DNA from 3 places in the Psychrobacillus sp. 05T411 genome. Region 3 is predicted to be linked to each of the others. Evidence: riboswitches for the same ligand, from Rfam matches in the RefSeq annotation. Region 3 holds a riboswitch; each other region holds the start of a gene.
What was found. A riboswitch is a leader RNA that binds a small molecule or an ion and turns the genes downstream of it on or off. The one in region 3 is predicted to bind lysine.
Positions count from the first base shown of each region.

Region 1: another riboswitch for lysine. It lies ahead of AC1DFT_RS01590 (Na+/H+ antiporter NhaC family protein); the one in region 3 lies ahead of AC1DFT_RS07195 (aspartate kinase).
Region 2: another riboswitch for lysine. It lies ahead of AC1DFT_RS18920 (transporter substrate-binding domain-containing protein); the one in region 3 lies ahead of AC1DFT_RS07195 (aspartate kinase).

Region 1 covers NZ_JBFTLO010000002.1:4,036-11,364, forward strand. Annotated here, with positions in the region: gene AC1DFT_RS01565 (TIGR01457 family HAD-type hydrolase) at 1-327, opposite strand, end outside; gene AC1DFT_RS01570 (DUF86 domain-containing protein) at 314-775, opposite strand; gene AC1DFT_RS01575 (DUF3055 domain-containing protein) at 861-1,127, shown strand; gene AC1DFT_RS01580 (YutD family protein) at 2,026-2,367, opposite strand; gene lipA (lipoyl synthase) at 2,386-3,318, opposite strand; gene AC1DFT_RS01590 (Na+/H+ antiporter NhaC family protein) at 3,434-5,005, opposite strand; lysine riboswitch at 5,095-5,279, opposite strand; gene yunB (sporulation protein YunB) at 5,327-6,103, opposite strand; gene AC1DFT_RS01600 (bifunctional metallophosphatase/5'-nucleotidase) at 6,143-7,329, opposite strand, start outside.
Region 2 covers NZ_JBFTLO010000038.1:15,370-22,698, reverse strand. Annotated here, with positions in the region: gene AC1DFT_RS18940 (carbohydrate ABC transporter permease) at 1-292, opposite strand, end outside; gene AC1DFT_RS18935 (ABC transporter ATP-binding protein) at 300-1,343, opposite strand; gene AC1DFT_RS18930 (bifunctional metallophosphatase/5'-nucleotidase) at 1,516-3,069, opposite strand; gene AC1DFT_RS18925 (purine-cytosine permease family protein) at 3,471-4,871, opposite strand; lysine riboswitch at 5,151-5,335, shown strand; gene AC1DFT_RS18920 (transporter substrate-binding domain-containing protein) at 5,463-6,302, shown strand; gene AC1DFT_RS18915 (amino acid ABC transporter permease) at 6,546-7,298, shown strand; gene AC1DFT_RS18910 (amino acid ABC transporter ATP-binding protein) at 7,317-7,329, shown strand, end outside.
Region 3 covers NZ_JBFTLO010000007.1:65,518-72,846, forward strand. Annotated here, with positions in the region: gene AC1DFT_RS07175 (electron transfer flavoprotein subunit beta/FixA family protein) at 1-568, shown strand, start outside; gene AC1DFT_RS07180 (electron transfer flavoprotein subunit alpha/FixB family protein) at 605-1,582, shown strand; gene trxA (thioredoxin) at 1,823-2,137, shown strand; gene uvrC (excinuclease ABC subunit UvrC) at 2,189-3,964, shown strand; lysine riboswitch at 4,022-4,201, shown strand; gene AC1DFT_RS07195 (aspartate kinase) at 4,294-5,514, shown strand; gene AC1DFT_RS07200 (YslB family protein) at 5,854-6,267, opposite strand; gene AC1DFT_RS07205 (succinate dehydrogenase cytochrome b558 subunit) at 6,557-7,168, shown strand; gene sdhA (succinate dehydrogenase flavoprotein subunit) at 7,217-7,329, shown strand, end outside.

The DNA.
Region 1 (7,329 bases), on a different contig from region 3:
TGTTCGTATAACTTGTTTAGCGTCAAGTGCATCTTGTAATCCACTTTCCCCAATCATAAACACCGATTTCTTCGGAAAATGTTCCTCGATATAATTCGCAGCAGCTATAGCAGAAGAAATAATATGGTCAGTATCTGTATGAATATCCATTCCAGCAATTTTTTCTTGCAGTTGTTTCTGCGTCATCGACGAATTATTCGTTACAAAGAAAGGCTCAATCCCATTACTTTGTAAATAATGAATAAAATCCACTGCTTCTTTTATCGGTGTTTTCCCTTTATACACTGTCCCGTCTAAATCTAAAAAATAGGCCTTATAATTTAACATTGGAATCCTCCGGTAAGAAAGCAGAGACCGGCCCTAATTCATGAACCAAATAGTTTTCCACATGGCTTGGGAATTGTTTTAAATAAGCTAAATTAGATACAAGTATTTGTTCTAGTTTCGTATGATCAACCGCATAAAAATAGCGTACTAGTTCTTTTCTAAATTCAATAACTTCTTTTAATGGAGCATCCATTTCAGATGGAATAACTTTTTCATCCGTTAAAATGTCGATAATATCATCATAGCCACCTGGATCACGCATAATAAAACCGTCAATCATGGAATTACCTACATCAATGATGGATTCGATTATGTTGTGACCTACTCGCTCTAAAGCTAATTTAGAATGGTCATCTGTTTGCCAATCTGTTTTACTGTCTATTAATGTTAATAACTTATTCATATGTGCAATAGTCTCAGCAATTTTTTTACGATCTACAAAATACATTGGAAAGCCTCCTGAGTCATGTTCAGTTGATATATACCTCCCTTCTATAGTACCATAATTCGTAGTAAGGAAGGAGTGTCACTAAATGGAGCGATTTTTTTTATACGATGATGTAGAAGATACAAAAACGAGATTCGTTGGATTTACAGGAGATTCACAAAGATATGATTTAGCTATTTTACAGAGCTCTCGTTTTTTCGGAAAAGTGCTTGTCATGGATATTCAATATGGCAGAGCAGCCATACTCGGTCCAGATGATTTAGAAGAACCAGGCTATTTAGAGCATGTCTATAATAGAACAGAAGTAGAAGCAGATGAATTAAGAGATTACTTAAGAGAATTGCTAAACTGAGAAAAGCATCGTAGCATATGCTCAATGCAAATAGTGTGCCTAACACAAAATTAAAAAGGAATTATTGAGCATTTCGTACTATAGGAATAATGCGTCGTAGAGAAGTAACCACTTGCCTTCGCGCTTGCCGCACCTTGCATGAGCCAACTCGTGTTGCACACGAGTGGTCTCCTGACTGCTCATGCGGCCCGGTGCTCTACGGCAACAATATCCGCTCTATTTATTCGGAGAAGATTGTTTAATAAAAAATGCGTAACGTTACAGTTGTTTTTCGTAGAATTCCCCTTCAAACTCACAACATTATAGATCATTTGCGCAACTTTTATAAAAAATATGTCGTAATCAGTTCCATCTCAATCCAAGTAAACTTTTTATTTTGAGAATTGGTTGCTTTCACTGGCGATTTGGTTGCTCTCCTGTTGGTTTGATCGCTTTCGGAATAGAGTTGATTGCTTTCAGGGACCGATCTGTTGCCCTTAGCTATTTTATGGATGCGTAAATTGAATAAACTGGATGATAACCTCTTTTTAGCAAGTCGATACTGAATTGGTAAGCAATTTTCCTTTGATTTTCGTGGAGGGATGGCGACTCCTGCCGAGGCCAACAGGATGTTGGTCACAAAGCGTTGCCACACGATGTGGCGTACTTAGCCTTTGTTCCACGTGGGCAGATGAGACTTCACATCGCACGCGCTAGCGTCGGTGAAGGCTCATCGCTCACCCGGCGGAAAGCGTTCATCCTGTAACGAAAATCACAGCGGATACCCTAGACGCATTATCCCTACCATATGACCTAATCACCACATTATCTTGCTTGTACGAACGATTCACATAGAGTATTAAGCTTCGTAAAACAAATTGACGAAAAAAAGGAACGTAATAAAAAACCTAGAGCCAGATCATAATTGATCTTGCTCTAGGTTTTCTTGTATTGGTTCTTCTACTACTGGAGCTACTACCTTCGGGGCAACTCCCGTTTTTTTGATTAGAAAATAGGCACAGCCGAAATTGCAATACTCGTATAAGTAGTCTTTCATCGTACTAATTTTCGTATCAAAGGACGCTTTATGATTTCGATCTTCAAAAAATCCTTTCAGACGAAGCTGACCATATCCCCAGTCTCCCATAATGTAGTCATACTTCGAAAGAATTTCACTGTATCGATCCAAAAAAGCATCTTCTTTATATGCATCCCGGTAATTTTCTATTATTTCATACGTAAAACCTTCTGCAACAATCATTCTATCACCTTCCATTAGCTATGACTTCGTAGCTAAAAGTTCCTCACCTTGCGCTTGTCTTTGTTTCGCTGCAGCGTTTACTTGCTCATCCGCATGATAACTACTTCTAACGAGCGGACCTGCTTCACAATGAGAGAATCCTTTACTCATTGCAATTTTACGTAATTCACCAAACTCAGCAGGTGAATAATATTTTAATACTGGTAAATGCTTTTTCGTTGGTTGCAAATATTGACCGATTGTCATAATATCTACATTGTTTGCACGAAGATCGTCCATTACTTCTAGGATTTCTTCATGTGTTTCCCCTAAACCTAACATTAACGATGATTTTGTCGGGATACTTGGTTGCATTTCCTTTGCACGACGTAATAACTCAAGCGAACGATCGTATTTTGCTCTTGCACGAACCCTTGGTGTTAATCGTCGAACAGTTTCAATATTATGGTTCAAAATATCCGGTTTCGCATCCATAATATTTTGGATATTTTGTTCAATTCCTCCCATATCAGAAGGTAATACTTCAATAGTTGTAAATGGATTTTTACGACGGATTGCACGAATTGTTTCAGCAAATACTTCTGAACCACCGTCTTTCAAATCATCACGAGCAACAGCCGTTACAACAACATGTTTTAAGTTCATAATGACAACTGAATCTGCAACGCGTTCTGGTTCTGCTAAATCCAATTCATTTGGGAGACCTGTTTTTACCGCACAGAAACGACAAGCCCGCGTACAAACTGCTCCTAAAATCATAAAAGTAGCAGTTCTTCGAGAACCCCAACATTCATGTATATTTGGGCATTTTGCTTCTTCACAAACCGTATGTAAATTATTTTCACGCATTAATTTTTTGAGACCTTTATAGTCTTCATTCGTATTTAGTTTAATTTTTAACCAATCTGGTTTACGTTGATGCTCTGATTTCGTAGGCTTACAAGATGTCATTTTTTAGCGACCCCATTCTTTATAAACTAACCACTACTTTGTCAATGTACCATATTATTAGAATTCAAACAACCTTCTGAACTCAGTTTATCCGAGCAAAAATGGGGTTCAACATTTAACTATTTGCTTCCTTTTGGCCCTTACTTTTGGCATTCCAAATGATGAATAAACCTATAATAATAGCCACCACAGTTAGCATTCCTACTACTACCGAACCTGTTAAACCTAAAGCTAAATAACCGATTGCCGCAATAATGGCACTAATAATCGCATAAGGTAATTGCGTTATGACATGATCAATGACATTGACCCCTGCTCCAGTTGCAGACATAATCGTCGTATCTGAAATAGGTGAACAATGATCTCCAAAAACAGCACCTGCTAAAACCGCTGCAAGGACTGGTAATAATAATGCTGGTTCTATCGCCATAATAATACTAGCTCCAATTGGCAATAAAATTCCGAATGATCCCCATGACGACCCAGTCGCAAATGCCATAAATGCTGTTAATACAAATAGCAAGGCTGGAATGACGCCCACAGGAATATTATTGTCCATAACTAGTTTAGCTAAAAATGCCCCCGTTTCCAAGGCATTGATCAAGTAAGATAAAGACCATGCAAAAATTAAAATTAATACAGCAGGAAGCATAGAACGAACTCCTGTAACGAATGCTTTCCACACGTAGCTAATGCTTGCTTCTGGATTCGTTTTAAATTGTCGCACATATAGTGCAATGGCTAAAATCGTCGCTGTCAGACCACCAACAAACAGTGAAAATGGAACGTCTGTATTTTCAAAGATAACAAATAAATTCAGATTATAACCTGAAATTTTATAGCCAGTCCAAAACATTGCAAATAGAGTCACGACTATTAACGAAACAATCGGCAACACTAAATCTACGACTTTTCCATAATTATTTTCCGGGAAATTTCCCTGCAGATTTCCTGGATTTGGTTTGGCCGGATCGAAAAGTTCTCCCGTTTCTAGCGCTCTTTTCTCATGTTTTTTCATTTCTAATAAATCAAAGTCTGTCCAAGCTATGAAAAACACAATAGCCAAGGTCGCAATCACATAAAAATTCATCGGGGCCATTAATACAAATGCTTCCAGTGGCGTATAAGCTGTTACTGCATGCGTTGCAAAAATAACACCAAGCTGACTGATTAAAAACGCTCCCCAACTAGAAACTGGTGACACAACACAAATCGGCGCAGAAGTAGAATCGATAAAATAAGCAAGCTTTGCCCGTGAGACACGATGCGAATCCGTAATAGGTCTGGCAATCTGACCAACTGCTAATGCATTAAAATAATCATCTACAAATATGAGCATTCCTAAAAACGCAGTTAATAATTTAGAGCCTCGTCGAGTTTGAATCTTTTTAATGGCCCATGCTGCAAATGCTGTACTTCCTCCAGATAAACTCACAAACGCTGTAACAACACCGAGTAATAAAATAAAGAGTAATATATAAATATTATAAGCATTTACCCCTTCATCCCAAAAAGAAGATTTAAATGACTCCCATAAAAGTAATAAGGAATTTACCGGGGCAAAACTTTCCACAAGCAAGGCCGCCGAAATAATTCCTACACCTAATGATAAGAGTACTCTTTTTGTTGCAAGCACCATAATAATTGCTAATAATGGCGGCAATAAAGAAAAAATCGTATTTTCCAACTTCTATTCCTCCTCAAGAATATAAAAAGCCAACCTATACATTTACATAGGTTGGCTTTAACTATTGAATTTAAGCATTATGGTTGTTTTCGCTTCGTAGCTCCCCATTTATATTATCCCCTATAAATGACAGTATTATTCTTTTTCAAAATAACCCCAACTAAATATCGTTTGACGAACCATATCTAGCTTCGGCAAAACTTCCTTTCCCATACGATCATAAGCGTCAACTTCCTGTATAGTACTATTAAGCCCTGCAGCCTCTACCTATTATATTCATTTTCTTTATTGTAACAGTTTATTCTATTTATCCTGGATTTTTTATTTTTCAGGCAATGGAATCGGCACCTCTACGGACGGAGCAGAAGACCCATCTCCTCCAGTATAAATATGAGGCACTTGCCCTTGCACCAATCCCATCGCAACAGGAATGTTTTGTTCTACCACACTTAATTTACTAGCAAGTGGAACAATGATTTGGACATTCACTTTAATATGAATACTTACTTCTACGTAAGCATTATTAATGCCAAATTCCGTTATAGTCGGTACAACTGTCGACTGCACATTCCCGATCACATGAAATCGAATCGGAATTTTAGGACCCAAGTTACCGATCAGCGGAATATTCGTTGCCTGCCCCATCGGTACAAAAAACACAACTCCTCCTTGATCCTCCATCGTTTGCTTATCGTATTCGATATCATCCAAATACGGCAAGCTCGACAAATTCCCTTTTTCTGCTTGCTCTAAATGTGCTTGCACCAAACTGTTCGTGTCAGATAAAACACGATTAATGATTTCTGTATTAAATTTTGTCGTCACCATATTCGTACTACCATTCGTAGAAGGTACTTCCTCGATAATATCGTTAACATCTAAAACGTTGGCAGTTCTTGAAGTGATCGCCTTACTAATCACCATCGATGCGATTTTATCTGTTTGGACTTCCGCATAATCTAGATACGTTGGCGTCAACTGTTTATTAACAAAATAAAATACACCAGCGACGGATAAGATGAAAAGCCCTAATAAAATAGCTAGTTTCCGCTGAGCAGTAAAAATAGGCAAACGCTTTTTTTTTCGATAGAATAGCAAAAAATCCCCCTTATTACTACTATGTAATAAGCGGGAATATTATGCTTGACTTAATAACTGATTGCCGTACCACTTCACTACATCCCTTATTAACTCCGGCATAAAATATTCCTTCGTAGCAAATTTGAACGAAGGGAAAAAATAACCAAATGTAAACATATCTAGCGTAGCAAGTGTATACACCTTTTTTAGTTCGAGCGCTTCTCCACCTATAAATATATCCCCTTGCTCATCCTCTACGAGCTGCTCAAAAAGAATTGCTCCCAAGTATTTGCCCCTAAACCCAAGTCCCTTAACTTCCAAATCTGGCCATTTTTCATTTTTAGATTGCTCCACAATTTCTAACAATTCTGCACCTGTTAACGTGACGACACACGGATTAATGGGATGAGGTAAACAGCTGTGCAAGTCGCTTGCAGTAATCCGCCCTTTTGGTAAGTCCGTCAAAAATATACCAGCAGGAAACATGGCACAATCCGCTTTCGTAAATGCCAGCAATGCATTACCGAAAAATTGAGACATATTTGAAGGGCCAAACCATTCTTTCTGCAAAATACTATCATTGTAAAAAACAGTTTCAGCAAGCTCCACATTTCCAATTGCTTCCCATTTTTTCAGTTGCAAATCTGCATCTTTTGGTTTAGCTAGTGTATGTATAGCATGTAATATCGCTCGCTTCGATAAAATTCTTTTCGATTCATGATCGTAATCGATTGTTACTTGACCTACGTATGCACCATACTTACCTGCAGCACCTTGTAAAGTATTTCCAATCACTTTACCTTCCTCAAAGAAATGATGCGTATGCGAACCTAAAATTAGATCAATTTCTGGTATCTTCTCCGTCATGATTTCGTCTTGTGACATCCCTAAATGAGATAAACAAATAAGCACATCGACGTCTTTTTCTATTACCTTACAAACTTCTTTCAAACGGTCAATCGGCTGTTGAATATGCCATCCTAATTGTTCATAATACAATCCAAAATCAGCAGTCGCAGCTACAATGCCAATTCGTATTCCAGTCGGTGTAACATGAATTTTATAAGGTAGCACCCAAGAAGGGATATTCCCGCTTAAATCCGTAAAATTGGACACAATCACTTCAAAGTTGGCAGCTTGATATAAAGTATCTAAATCCCCATGGCTAAGTGTAATTCCTTCATTGTTTCCAATGGTGACATAATCATATCTGGCATCATTCAGTAATTGGACATTACCTTTTC
Region 2 (7,329 bases), on a different contig from region 3:
CAGTAATAGAGTTCAACATTAACGCAATCCATAGCGACAAAAGAATGGAAATTGGTACAACACCTAGCACGAAAATAAAGGTATTTTTCAATGCTTGATGAAAGACCTCATCGTTCCACAAATAGATAAAGTTATCCAATCCATACCGATAAACGACATCATTAAAAAAGTCATAATCTGCATAAAAACTCATGAGGAATGATTTAATCATTGGGTAAACGACAAATACTCCTATAATAAGAAGTGCAGGGAATAAGTATAGAAAGGCTTTGGCTGTGTCTTTAATTTTCATTGGACCTTTACTCCTTTAAATAGATTCTTTCCCCAGTTTTTTGAAATACGCGAATGGCCTCTTTATCGGCTTGTACATACACTGCTTGTCCAACTTCTACCGTTTCTCCTTTTTGAAGGAAAAGACGTTTTTTATCTGTATCAGAACCAACAACAGCAAGTGTATCTTTTCCGATACGTTCGACTAATCGTACTTCTTCTTTCAAACCACTAGTAGAAAGATAGAGATTTTCAGGACGTACTGCAATTTGAACAGATTGGTTAGGCACTTGGATAGATACGTCATATCCAAATGGGGTTGTAAGTATTCCATCTTTGATCTCCCCTTCAAAATAGTTCATAGACGGGGAACCGATAAAGCTTGCGACAAATTGATGATTCGGCTCATCATATAATTTTTCAGGAACATCGAACTGCATAAGCTCTCCTTGATTCATTAACAAAACATGATCGGATATACTAAGTGCTTCTTCTTGGTCATGCGTAACAAATACAGTCGTAATTTTTAGTGCCTGTTGAATTCTTCTAATCTCTTCACGCATTGTTAAGCGTAAGCGTGCGTCCAAGTTAGATAGTGGTTCATCTAATAATAGAATTTCAGGTTCTCTCACTAAGGCTCTTGCAATCGCAACACGTTGTTGTTGACCGCCTGACAGCATACTAGGTTTTCGATCTAACAAATGATCAATTTCTACAAGCTTCGCCATTTTTATCGCCTTTTTCTTCGCTTCTGCTTTTTTCACTTTGTGCATTTTTAATGGAAACATAATATTTTGTAAAACAGTCATATGCGGATACAGAGCATAGTTTTGAAATACCATTCCAATCCCACGTTTTTCTGGTGTGAGTTTCGTGACGTCCTTATCGTTAAATAAAATAGCTCCATCTGTAGGCTGATAAAGTCCAGCAAGCATAAATAAGGTAGTACTTTTTCCGCAACCACTAGGCCCTAAAATAGAAACGAGTTCACCTTTAGGAATAGTGACAGATAGTTGGTTTACGGCAGCTGTATTATTAAATTTCATCGAAATATTATGTAAGGTAATAGTCATCATAATGCTCCTTCAGTTATTTTTGTGTAGCAGTTTAGTATAGCAGTGAAAGTACATTTGAAAATGGATGTACTGTAAAGATTCGATTAACGTTATGTAAAGAAAAAAGTGCATAAAAAAGAGAGTTGATATACTCAACTCTCTTGCAGCTTTACTCTATTTTTTTGAACTACTACCAAATGACCTTCCAATTATGATTAACGGTTGCTTTTACTGTCTGTCTTTCACGTATATAGTTGACGAGTATTTCCGTCATGTCCAAAGTGATGTCCTTCATAACCGGTTTGTCTTTGAACATCGTAAAATTACCCCCTCCTCCCGCACGGTAATTGTTCATGACGACATCGTATTCACCGTTTAACTGAATAGGTGCACCTTTAACATTCAAGATAGTTACCCGTTTTCCAATAGGATTTCTAATGTCCAATACGTATTCGATGCCTTCCCACATATCATAGTTGTAATGCTGCGGTTTGGGATATATATAGGTCCGGTTTACTTCTAGCGAGCCTTCTTCATTCAAGGTGAAATATTTTGCACTTTGTTCTAATGCTTCCTTAATATCATTTCCGGATAAACGCAGCACCCTTAACGTATTTGGGAACATATAGTTGGAAATAATATCACGCATTGTTACATTAGATTCGAAGCCTGGAGAAGCATTGTTGAATAATGATGTGTTGGATATTTCCACTCCAGCAATGTCCATTTGTACCTTGTTAATAAATTCAATAGCAGCATGGTCACTTGTTCGAACTAAAAGTGGATCTATTATTAACATATCGCCTTCGATTTTTCCAATCGGTTGATCCAACCACTTTTGCGCTTCTTCTTCGAAACTAGCAGTCATTTTAAGAATATATGCATCTGCTTCTACCTCATCTACTGCTAATAATTCAGATGTTTTATGTGTAACTTTATTTTCTTCATTTAATGTAAGGACTATTTTACCGATCATTTGTCCATTATTAGAAGGTTGAACGATTTCTACGCCATTAATATTGCCGGCTAATAAGCGATGTTGATGCCCAGTTAGTAAAACGTCAATTCCTTCGATCTCTTGGCATATAGCATACCCTTGATTTTCCCCGGTTAAGTTTTCAGTTGGTTCTCCAGTTTCTATATCTCGCTCAAAACCTCCGTGATAGGAAACAATAAGTACATCTGGATTTTCTTGTTCTATTATATACGAAACCCATTTCTTCGTTTCTTGGAGGGCATCATGAAATGCTAGACCTGCAATATTTTGTTCATTTTCCCAATTCGGAATGTAATGAGTGGTCACGCCTAATATAGCTATTTTTGCACCTTCTACTTCTTTTATTATATAAGGTTGACCAAAATAGGGCTGTTTTGATTTTTCATCTACAATATTTGCGGAAAGCCATGGGAAGTTGGATTCATCTACCGCACGGTTTAATACATCCATACCATAGTTAAATTCATGATTCCCAATAACCGAAGCATCGTATTTCAAATAATTTAATATGCCAACCATCGGATTCTGTTCCTTTTGCAAGTATTGAACAGAGTAATAAGTTAAAGGCGTTCCTTGGATCAAATCGCCATTGTCAATAAGCACCAATTGCTTATCTAAAAGACGTTCCTGATGTATAATTGACGCTATTTTCCCAAGTCCCACATTAGCTTTTTCATTATTTCCATAGTTGATAGGATAGACACTACCGTGAATATCGCTTGTTTGTAGTATTGTTATTGTTTTCATCTATCATTTCGCCACTTTCTATTAGGTTTTTCATTCATCATAACAAAACATTGGTGGAAATTTGCTCGCTTTACAAAAAATTTACAGTTTAAATCTCGGTAGAAGTTATCTGAAGAATTAAAAGTAAAAAGAGTAGCCAGCCTTTCTCAGGCTAAATAGCTACTCTTGTTTTTATATATGGGGAAAAGATACTGAAGTATATAGGATGGAGGTAGTATGAATGAAAAACCAATCAAATGATCAGCGTACTATAAACACAACTTCGAAAAAAGAAGTGTGCATATAGCGTGAAACGAATCAAATGCCTCGTCAAAAAGGCAATACGGAAATCAGTAGATAAAATGAATGGTGGGCTGATCGATTGGTTAATAGCTGTTAAAGAGGCAATCAATTTTTACCTATTAAGCAATATAATCTTCTTTAGGAATGTCGGTAGGGGTACCTTTGCTATAATACTTTCCTTTAGTAGAAATTGCTAGAATAATTGTAAGTATAGCTGCTAAAATCGCTGCGAAAAATGCCGCGGTACTTTGCAAAAATGATCCCATATATCCTAATGCGGCTATTGTTCCTAATCCACTAGAGATGATTAAAGAAACTACTCCAACAGGATTCCATTTATATAAAAACTCGTGTCGAGCTTCATAATAACGAGGTCCGATTTTTAGAAGCTTTTTCACAATCATAGCATCGGTAACTAATATAGCTGCCCAAGCAAGTAAAAAGACTCCTTGGAACGTCATTGCGGTATCTAGATGATCTACAATACCACCAAGCATTAAGACAATCGCACATATTCCTGAGACGACTACCCAAAAGCGTCTACCTGGTGTAAATTTAAAAATATTCTCAAAGAAATTAGAAAGTGATAAAGAACTACTATATATATTTGTAACGTTTATTCGTAGTTGCGTTAACATCGTGAATAATGCACCGCCAATACCTAACAGTAGAACAATATAAACTCCCGGATTTGGTTCACCTAAACGAACACCGAACCATATACCAAGTCCGCCCATTACACCAAAACAGAAAATTTGGGGAATAAACCCAATAGCGAAAGAGCCTAATTTGATATCTTTTGGCTTAAGAAAACGTGCGTAGTCCGAAGATAATAAAGCTGTAAGACCCATTATTCCATGATGCATACCAATACAAAGCAGTAAAGCTTGTCCACCCATTTGAACGCCTTCTGGCATATATGTCCAAAAAGCTCCTTCATAAACGGAAGGTTTGTAGAATGACATAATAATGGCAGCAACTAAAAAAATACCGAAAATCGGCAGAGACCACTTTTGTAATTTATCGAGCTGTTTGATTCCAAACCAATTTAATGGAATGACTATTGATCCGAAGAAAATGATTAGCACCCATTCTGGTAGGGCGGGGAAGAAGGTGTGAATTGCGGAAACTAGAATTAGTCCTTCAAATGCACAATACATGATGAAGTTTGTTGCATAAATGAATGAGGTTAACGATGCACCTATGTAACCAAAACCTCCACCTCTAGACAATAGATTGACGTTCATACCGGATTTTGCTGAAAGATAAGCAATGAATGTTCCGAGTATACCAGCAACGATTATCGCGTATATGGAGGATATGATGGCATTAATGGCTCCGAATTGGAGTGCCATAACGCTTCCCATTTGAAAATAAAAAATTGCCGTTGCGATACCAAATGTGATGTTAGTAATACTAAACCAACCCATTTTTCTCTGATCTCTTGGCACTCTGTCTAGTGAATAATCATCTTTCATTTCTTCTGACACTTTGTGATCTGCGACTTGGACAGATCCCATAATATCAACTCCCTTTTTATGAAAATTTAACTTCCATTTTGTGTATAGAGATTCGTTCACCAATTCATCCGTTCTACATTATACCAGAAACAGCAAGGTTTTATCAAATACAGTGCTCAAAGAGATGTTGTTTTTAGTAAAAAATTTCCTATCCACATGTATTAAAACACTTTTCTCAAAGTTAAATTTTGGATGACTGATATTAAGGGGAGACCGGTTGACACATGGTATATGTTGTTGTAGACTATGAACAATAATTAAATACAACCTCACTTAAATAAGTGGGGTAGAGGCGCGATATTTATTAGTCCTTAGTGGAGTTTGAGAAGCAATGATGCTAGGGAGAAGGAAATGTCGCCGAAGTTTGTAAATATTTCTCCATATTACATGCTGGGTCTGCAGTGAATAATTGCAGGACTGTCCACTTTAAATGTACCGGTTTATCGTGGTGTGCTATCTCATTTGGGTAAAGTAGAGGATTTAGGGCAACTATACAAATTGCGACCTGAGTTCGTCTCAGGTCTATTTTTATAGATTGTCCTTTTTTATTGTTTATAAACATAGACTGAAAATAAAAGGGGAGAAATACACATGAAAAACAAATTATTATTGTTCACAATGTTCGTTTCAATATTGTTACTTTTAGCTGCATGTGGGACGGATAATACAGAAAAAACAGGATCGTCTTCACAAGAAACTGATACATTTACAGTTGGCTTGGAAGCTGGCTACCCACCGTTTAACTGGACTCAATTAGATGATTCTAACGGAGGAGTAAAAATCTCCGGAAATGCAGAATACGCTGGTGGATACGATGTAGAAATCGCTAAAAAGATTGCAGAAGGTTTAGGGAAAGAGTTAGTAGTCGTAAAAACAGAGTGGGATGGATTAGTTCCATCATTACAATCAGATAAAATAGATGCAATTGTTGCTGGTATGTCACCAACAACAGAACGCAAAGAGTCAATCGATTTCTCTGATAATTATTACACATCGAATTTTGTTATGATCGTTAAAAAAGGTGGACCATATGAAAATGCTACATCTATTCAAGATTTTAGTGGAGCGAAAATCACTGGTCAGTTGAATACTTCTCACTATGGTGTAATCGATCAAATCGAAGGTGTTCAAAAACAACCAGCTTCTGATAACTTCTCTGCAATGCGTGTAGCTTTGGAGTCAGGTGTGATTGACGGATATGTATCGGAGCGTCCGGAAGGAATTAGTGCTTCCGCTGCAAATGAAAACTTTGCAATGGTTGAATTTACCGATGGATTTGTTGCAGATGAAGAAGAGACAGCGGTAGCGGTAGGTCTTAAAAAAGGTAGCGAATTAACAGAACAGATAAATGAAATATTGGCGAAAATTTCGGAAGAAGAACGTCAAGAAATTATGGACAAAGCAATTCAAAATCAACCAGCTGCTGAATAATGAAGGCAAGCGAACCGGCTGCTACTTATTGCAGTCGGTTTTTAACTTGAATCAGCAGATAATAATGGCTGATTAGCGGAACTCTGGCTAAGTTCGCCGCCTCCTGCGGCAACGCCTGAGTGACCAACATCCTGTTGGCCTAAGCCTCCGGCGGATGTCACAGATTTTGAATTGCACTAGTGCAATTCAAAATCTGGACGCAATTGCACCGAGGTGTAATTGATTAATTAAAGGAGTGAAAGTATGAGTATTGAGTGGATTATATCAATGGTAATTGATAATTGGCCACTGTTTCTTCGCGGGGCAGGTATGACACTCTTAATCTCCATAATTGGTACTATTGTTGGTGCAATTATCGGTTTATTAGCAGGTGTTATTCGCACAATACCGACACCTGAAAGAAAAGTAAAAAGAGTTTTATTAAAAATAGTGAATATTATTCTATCGATTTATATAGAGTTTTTCCGTGGAACGCCAATGATCGTACAAGCCATGGTTATATTCTATGGTTCTGCAATGGCGTTTGGAGTAGATATGGACAGAACTGCAGCAGCTATCTTTATCGTATCGATTAATACAGGTGCTTATATGGCAGAGATTGTTCGAGGTGGAGTTATTTCTATCGATAAAGGACAATTTGAATCTGCACAAGCGGTTGGTATGAATCATATACAAACGATGCTTCATGTTGTATTACCACAAGTAGTTCGCAATATTTTACCTGCGACAGGTAACCAATTTATCATTAATATTAAAGATACTTCTGTATTAAATGTAATAGGAGTAACGGAACTATACTTCCAAACAAAAACAGTTGCGGGAATCAGTTTCAAATACTTTGAACCGTTTTTCGTTGCGTGTGTATTGTACTTTGTGATGACATATACAGTAACATTAATACTACGTTACTTCGAAAGAAAACTAGACGGTCCAGAAAATTACAGTATGATTGGGCAACCAGCACAAGTAACCGTGACAAACACGAAAGAAAGCTAAGAAGAAGGAGGAGCAGCAATGGAAAAAGTAA
Region 3 (7,329 bases):
TCGCACAGCACTTGCTATGGGAGCTGACAAAGCTGTTCTTATTAATGTGGAAGATGATGTAGAAGAATTGGATCAATTTACAGCTGCTCATATCATTTCCGAATACTTAAAAGATAAAAATCCTGATTTAATATTAGCTGGTAATGTAGCTATTGATGGTGGATCTGGACAAGTTGGACCACGTGTCGCAGAAGCTTTAGGTATTAACTATGTCACAACGATTACAAATCTTGAGATTGATGGGACAACTGTAACGATCAAACGTGACGTGGAAGGGGATACAGAAATTCTGGAGACATCATTACCACTTTTAGTTACAGCACAACAAGGGCTTAACGAACCTCGTTATCCATCACTTCCAGGAATTATGAAAGCTAAGAAAAAACCATTAGAAGAAGTAGAACTAGATGATTTAGATATAGATGAAGACGATGTAGAAGCGAAAACAGAAACACTAGAAATTTATTTACCTCCTAAAAAGGAAGCAGGAAAAGTATTAGAAGGCGAGCTAGCTGACCAAGTGAAAGAGTTAGTTCACTTACTTCATTCGGAAGCAAAAGTCGTTTAAGCGAATATTATTAACTTAAATTAGGAGGAAAAGAATATGTCTAAAAAAGTATTAGTACTTGCGGAAGCACGTGAAGGTGCACTACGTAATGTTTCTTATGAAGCAATCGCTGCTGGAAAACAAATTTCAAATGGCGGAGAAGTTGTTAGTGTTCTATTAGGAGATTCAGTGCAAAATCTAGCATTGGAACTTGGCAAATATGGTGCAGATCGTGTGATTACGGTAGAACATCCACATTTAAAACAATATACATCAGACGGTTATGGACAAGCATTGCTAGCTGTTATTGAACAAGAGAATCCAGAAGCGATCGTTTTCGGACATACAGCTTTAGGAAAAGATATCTCTCCAAAAATTGCTAGTAAACTGCAAATTGGACTTGTATCTGATGTTACTGCAATTGAAGGAGAAGGCGAGAAGGCTGTTTACATTCGCCCGATCTATTCTGGTAAAGCATTCGAAAAAGTGAAAGTAAAAGATGGTATCGAATTCGTTACTATTCGTCCAAACAACATCGCACCACTTGCAAAAGACGACAGCAAATCAGCGGATGTATCTTCATTATCGGTGGATATTACAAACCTTCGTACAATTATTAAAGAAGTAGTTCGTAAATCATCTGAAGGTGTAGATTTATCTGAAGCAAAAGTAGTCATCGCTGGTGGACGTGGAGTGAAGAGCGAAGAAGGATTTGCGCCATTGAAAGCACTTGCAGATGTGCTAGGTGGAGCGGTTGGAGCTTCTCGTGGTGCTTGTGACGCTGATTACTGTGATTATTCACTACAAATCGGTCAAACTGGTAAAGTAGTTACTCCAGACCTTTATATTGCAGCAGGTATTTCTGGAGCGATTCAACATTTAGCGGGTATGTCGAACTCGAAAATAATTGTAGCGATCAACAAAGATCCAGAAGCAAATATTTTCAAAGTGGCAGATTACGGTATTGTTGGCGATTTATTCGAAGTTATCCCAATGCTTACGGAAGAATTTAAACAGTTGAAAGTAAATGCTTAAAAGCAACTCGGCTCTTTTGTTAGAGCCGAGTTTTTTACTTTATAGATCTAGCTCCAGCGCCTTGCCTCTCGGGGTCAAATGTGAAAAAGCTGTGGTGGCTGAGGAGCTGCCTCCTCGCTTTTCCTCATTTGCCTGTCGGGGCAGAATAGGCGCTTGCGCTTTTCGTGTAAGCTAATATGTAGATGTAGCAATATGAGTCTGCTATAATCTATTTAGAGTTAACCAAAGGAGGAATTTTTAATGGCAATAGTTCATGGAACAGATCAGACTTTCTCACAAGAAATTGAGGAAGGATTAGTATTAGTAGATTTTTGGGCAACATGGTGTGGTCCTTGTAAAATGATTGCTCCTGTATTAGAAGAAATGGACGCTGAAATGAGCGATAAAGTAAAAATCGTAAAAGTCGACGTGGATGAAAACCAAGCAACTGCTAGTCAATTTGGTATTATGTCAATCCCAACATTAGTATTGTTTAAGGATGGTCAACCAGTGGACAAAGCAGTTGGTTTCCAACCAAAAGAAGCATTAGTTCAATTTGTAGAAAAAAACGCATAATATAAAGCCGGGTCCTCTAAAGGTGCCCGGCTTTTTTAAACGGGTGATGAAATGAATGATTTGATACAACAAAAATGTGCCATTTTACCAGATGATCCTGGATGTTATTTGATGAAAGATCGGCAAGGAACCATTATTTATGTCGGCAAAGCGAAAATATTAAAAAATCGTGTACGTTCTTATTTTACTGGATCGCATGATGGGAAAACGCAAAGATTAGTACAAGAAATAGTCGATTTTGAATATATCGTCACATCGTCAGAGTTAGAAGCACTTATCCTAGAGCTTCATCTTATTAAAAAGCATGATCCAAAATACAATATCATGCTAAAAGACGATAAAACGTATCCATACATTAAAATAACAGCGGAAAAAAATCCGAAATTAATCATTACAAGACAAGTGAAAAAAGACAAAGGAAAATATTTTGGTCCTTATCCAAATGCACATGCTGCAAATGAAACCAAAAAACTATTAGATCGTATATACCCACTAAGAAAGTGTGCGAAATTACCCGACCGTGTTTGCTTATATTATCACTTAGGGCAATGCCTAGCTCCTTGCGTAAAGGAAATAGAGGATTCCACTTATAAAAAGATGACGGATGAAATTACGAGCTTTTTAAACGGCGGCTATACACATGTAAAAAAAGAACTAATGGAAAAGATGAATGAAGCAGCAGAAAATCTAGAATTTGAACGGGCAAAAGAATATAGAGATCAAATTTCCAATATTGAAATGGTCATGGAAAAACAAAAAATTACAACAAACGATTTTACCAGTCAGGATATTTTTGGTTATACCGTGGATAAAGGCTGGATGTGTGTCCAAGTATTTTTTATCCGACAAGGAAAACTAATCGAAAGGGATGTTTCTCTTTTTCCTCTTTATCGTGATCCGGAAGAAGAGTTTTTAACATTTCTAGGTCAGTTTTATGCAAAACCGGAACATATTAAACCTAAAGAAGTGTACGTACCTAATAATACGGACATCCACTTAGCTTCTGAATTGTTAGAAATGAAAGTGACCATTCCTCAAAAAGGATTGAAAAAAAACTTAGTTAAGCTTGCCGAGAAAAATGCTGTGCTTGCTTTAAGTGAGAAGTTTCATTTGATCGAACGACAAGAAGAGCGGACGATAGGGGCAGTGGAGGAATTAGGTGATTTAATAGGGATTGCAACTCCAAATCGAATGGAGGCTTTTGATAATTCCCATATTCATGGTACCGACGCCGTTTCAGCGATGGTTGTATTTGTGGATGGAAAAGCATATAAAAAGGATTATCGAAAATACAAGACGAAAACCGCTGCAAAACACGATGATTACGGTGCAATGCGAGAAGTCATTCGCAGAAGATACACACGAGTATTAAAAGAAAGTTTACCTTTGCCCGATTTAATTATCATTGATGGAGGAAAAGGACAAATAGAAGCGGCTCGAGAAATTTTGGAAGACGAGTTAGGATTAGAAATACCGATTGCTGGTCTTGCAAAAGATGGGAAGCATCAAACATCTCAACTTTTATACGGAAATCCAATTGATATTATTCCGATGAAGCGAACAAGCGAAGCATTTTATTTATTGCAACGTATTCAAGATGAAGTGCATCGATTCGCTATTACATTCCATCGTCAACAAAGAGGAAAACATACGATTGCTTCTTCCTTGGATGGAATCGAAGGAATTGGCCCTAAACGGAAAAAAACCTTATTAAAACATTTCGGATCTATCAAGAAAATGCAAATCGCGACAAAGGAAGAATTTATAGAAGCCGGGCTTTCTAGTAAACTTGCTGAAACGATGGTGGAGCATTTTCAGAAAAAGTGATTGTCTTCTGAATATTCTTGTGGTATGGTTGATACAATTTAATATTCACTATTTCAAAGTGAAGATAGAGGTGCGAACTGACAAGAGTACTTAGCGACAGGGTGAAAAGATCCGATTATCGCTAATGGAAAGGGTCATTCGCCGAAACGTAGAATAGCTTTTCCTATTCTAGGTTGGTTCTGCATTGAATAAATGTAGAATTGTCAGAATTCAGTATTCTGGAGGGCTATCTCACATGGACATTAATTGACCGTGTATGAGACAATGCTTTTCACAATATGTGAAAAGCATTTTTTTATCCTGACAGATAAACAAGGGAGCAGATATGCATGAGTAAAATTGTGATGAAGTTTGGCGGTACTTCTGTAGCGACTACAGAAAAAATCGCAAGTGTAGCAAAAAGAATAAGTAAAGAAAAAGAAAAGGGACATGATATTGTAGTTGTTGTATCAGCAATGGGAAAGTCTACAGATGAACTGGTGAATTTAGCAAATGAAATAACAGAAAGTCCATCCAAACGCGAAATGGACATGCTCCTTTCAACCGGAGAACAAGTGACGATGGCATTACTAGCTATTCAGTTAAATGCACTTGGATTAAATGCAGTTTCACTCACGGGTTGGCAAGCAGGTTTAATAACAAATAATGTACATAAAAATGCAAGAGTGGAAAGAATGGATGGCTCTAAAATAAATAACTTATTAAATGAAGATAAAATCGTCATTGTCGCTGGCTTTCAAGGGGTTTCCGAAGATAATGAAATCACTACTCTTGGAAGAGGTGGGTCAGATACGACCGCAGTAGCAATTGCAGTAGCTATTGAAGCGGAAATTTGTGATATTTATACAGATGTAGAGGGAGTATTTACATCTGATCCAAGATACGTTACGAATGCCCGAAAACTAGAACAGTTGGAATATGACGAAATGCTTGAGCTAGCTAATCTAGGTGCTGGAATACTACATCCTCGAGCAGTAGAATTTGCAAAAAATTATAAAATTCCACTCAGAGTGCGGTCAAGCTATGAAGAAAGTGAAGGAACAATTTTAAAGGAGGAAGTAGATGTGGAAAATAATTTAGTAGTTCGTGGGGTAGCGTTTGAATCAGATATTGTGCGTCTAACGATTGAATATGATGTCCCGTTTAATGGATCATTGGCATCGATTTTTACGACACTAGCAGAAAATCATATTAATGTAGATATTATTGTGCAATCTATTGTAGATGGCGTAAGACCTGCCGTTTCGTTCTCTATTAAAAAGGAATCGTTAGCGGAAGCTATTACAGTGTTAGAAACGCATAAAAAAACACTCGGTTTTACATTTGCTGACTTCGAGGTAGGGTTAGCGAAAGTTTCTATCGTTGGTTCAGGTATGGTTTCCAATCCGGGGGTTGCCGCGCAAATGTTTGATCGATTAAGTAAAGAGAATATTCCGGTAAAAATGGTAAGTACATCGGAAATAAAAGTTTCAGTTGTTATTCCTCAAGCTGACATGATTCCAGCCGCCAATGCGCTGCATGATGAATTCGACTTGGCTATAAAGCAATAACTGAACAAAAATACCAATCTCAAGGGACGTAACTTTGTTACGTCCCTTGTTTGTATTGCGCGGAATAGGGACAATGCGTCTTGCGCAAACGCAATAAATCCAATAAATGGCTAAGGGCGACTAATCCAGCATTGAAAGCAACCAGTTCTATTCGTAAAGCAACTAAATCAACGCGAAAGCAACCAGATCTATACGAGAGCACCCAAATCGCCAATGAAAGCAACCGTTTCATAAAATAGCAAGTTTACTCGGATTGAGACGGCGATGATTAGGATGCATTCTCCTATCTGCTGAACTTAAAAGAAAAAGCATTGACTGGCTTTAGCGGCCGGTCAATGCTTATTTTGTATCTCGTACATCCCATTTTACCTGTAATGACACAAATCCATTTTTATCTGGCTCTTCATCATAACATTCTGTTAAATAACCGCCGATTTTCTGTTGTTGCTCCGCTAAAAAGCCTGCTTCTAATCGGTGGCTTCTCATTTTTCCGCTTTTCGGTAAATTGTACGTATGTAAGATATAAAACGCAGAATCTTTCGTTGTTTTATTTAATGCAAGCGTTCCCCAACCCGCTTCTTGAAAGAAAGTGATGGCTTCATCCATCGAGTAAAGAGGAAACTTGCGAGCAAGGTCTTTTCCAGCCCAATATAAAATATCTTTTTCATGTTTTCCGAGAATAGAAGCAAGCACGTGGTCTCTAAGTAATTCATATCCAAAGGAAGTTACATGTGAATGTTCCTTATCATTCAAGTAGCAACCCTTCTTTCAAAAAATAAATATCATTTGTCCTTGTCTATTTTAGCATAAATTATTTCTTGGTGGTAATGGAATAGTTTGTGAAAAAATAATCGAATCATTATTTAAATATGCATCTAGAAGATTATTGAAAAGTCTAAAGATACCTTGACGCTCTAAAATGATGAGAGTACAATGGATATGTCATAAATTCGTAACATGATGATGTGAACAAGTTATGAAAAGTATTCTATTAGAATAGTTTTCATATCGAGTAAATGTAAATTTGAGGGGGGTAACTGTTTTGTCGAAAGATCGCGAATTTTATTGGCGCCGCTTACATTCTTTATTAGGTATAATTCCTGTTGGATTATTTGTGGCGCAACATTTAGTAGTAAACCATTTTGCTACTAGAGGAGAAGAAGCTTTTAATAAAGCATCTGGTTTCATGGGAAGTCTTCCGTTTGTTATTTTGTTGGAGATTTTCATCATTTATTTACCATTAATGTTCCATGCTTTTTACGGAATTTATATTGCATTTACCGCAAAGAATAATCCGAAAAACTTTGGTACATTACGTAACTATCTATTCATTTTACAACGATTTACTGGGATTTTCCTTGTTGTTTTCATCGCATGGCATGTATTTGAGACAAGATTCCAAGCTGCAATTGGTGCAAAAGAAGTTAATTTTAACATGATGGCGGAGATTTTAGCAAATCCTTGGATGTTAGGCTTTTACATCGTTGGGGTTATTTCAGCAACATTCCACTTAGCTAACGGTATTTGGTCATTCTTAGTTAGTTGGGGGATTACACAATCTCCACAATCGCAACGAATCGCTACATATGTAACATTAGTAATCTTCTTAGCGTTATCTGTAGTTGGTGTACAAGCTCTTTTAGCATTCGTTTAAAATCTTTTTATACAACCAACTACCATAAAATCGAGGAGTGAGAATAGCATGGCAAAAAGTAAACTTATTGTTGTCGGCGGTGGTTTAGCTGGATTAATGGCAACAATGAAAGCAGCCGAAGATGGCACGCACGTAGATCTATTTTCATTAGTTCCTGTAAA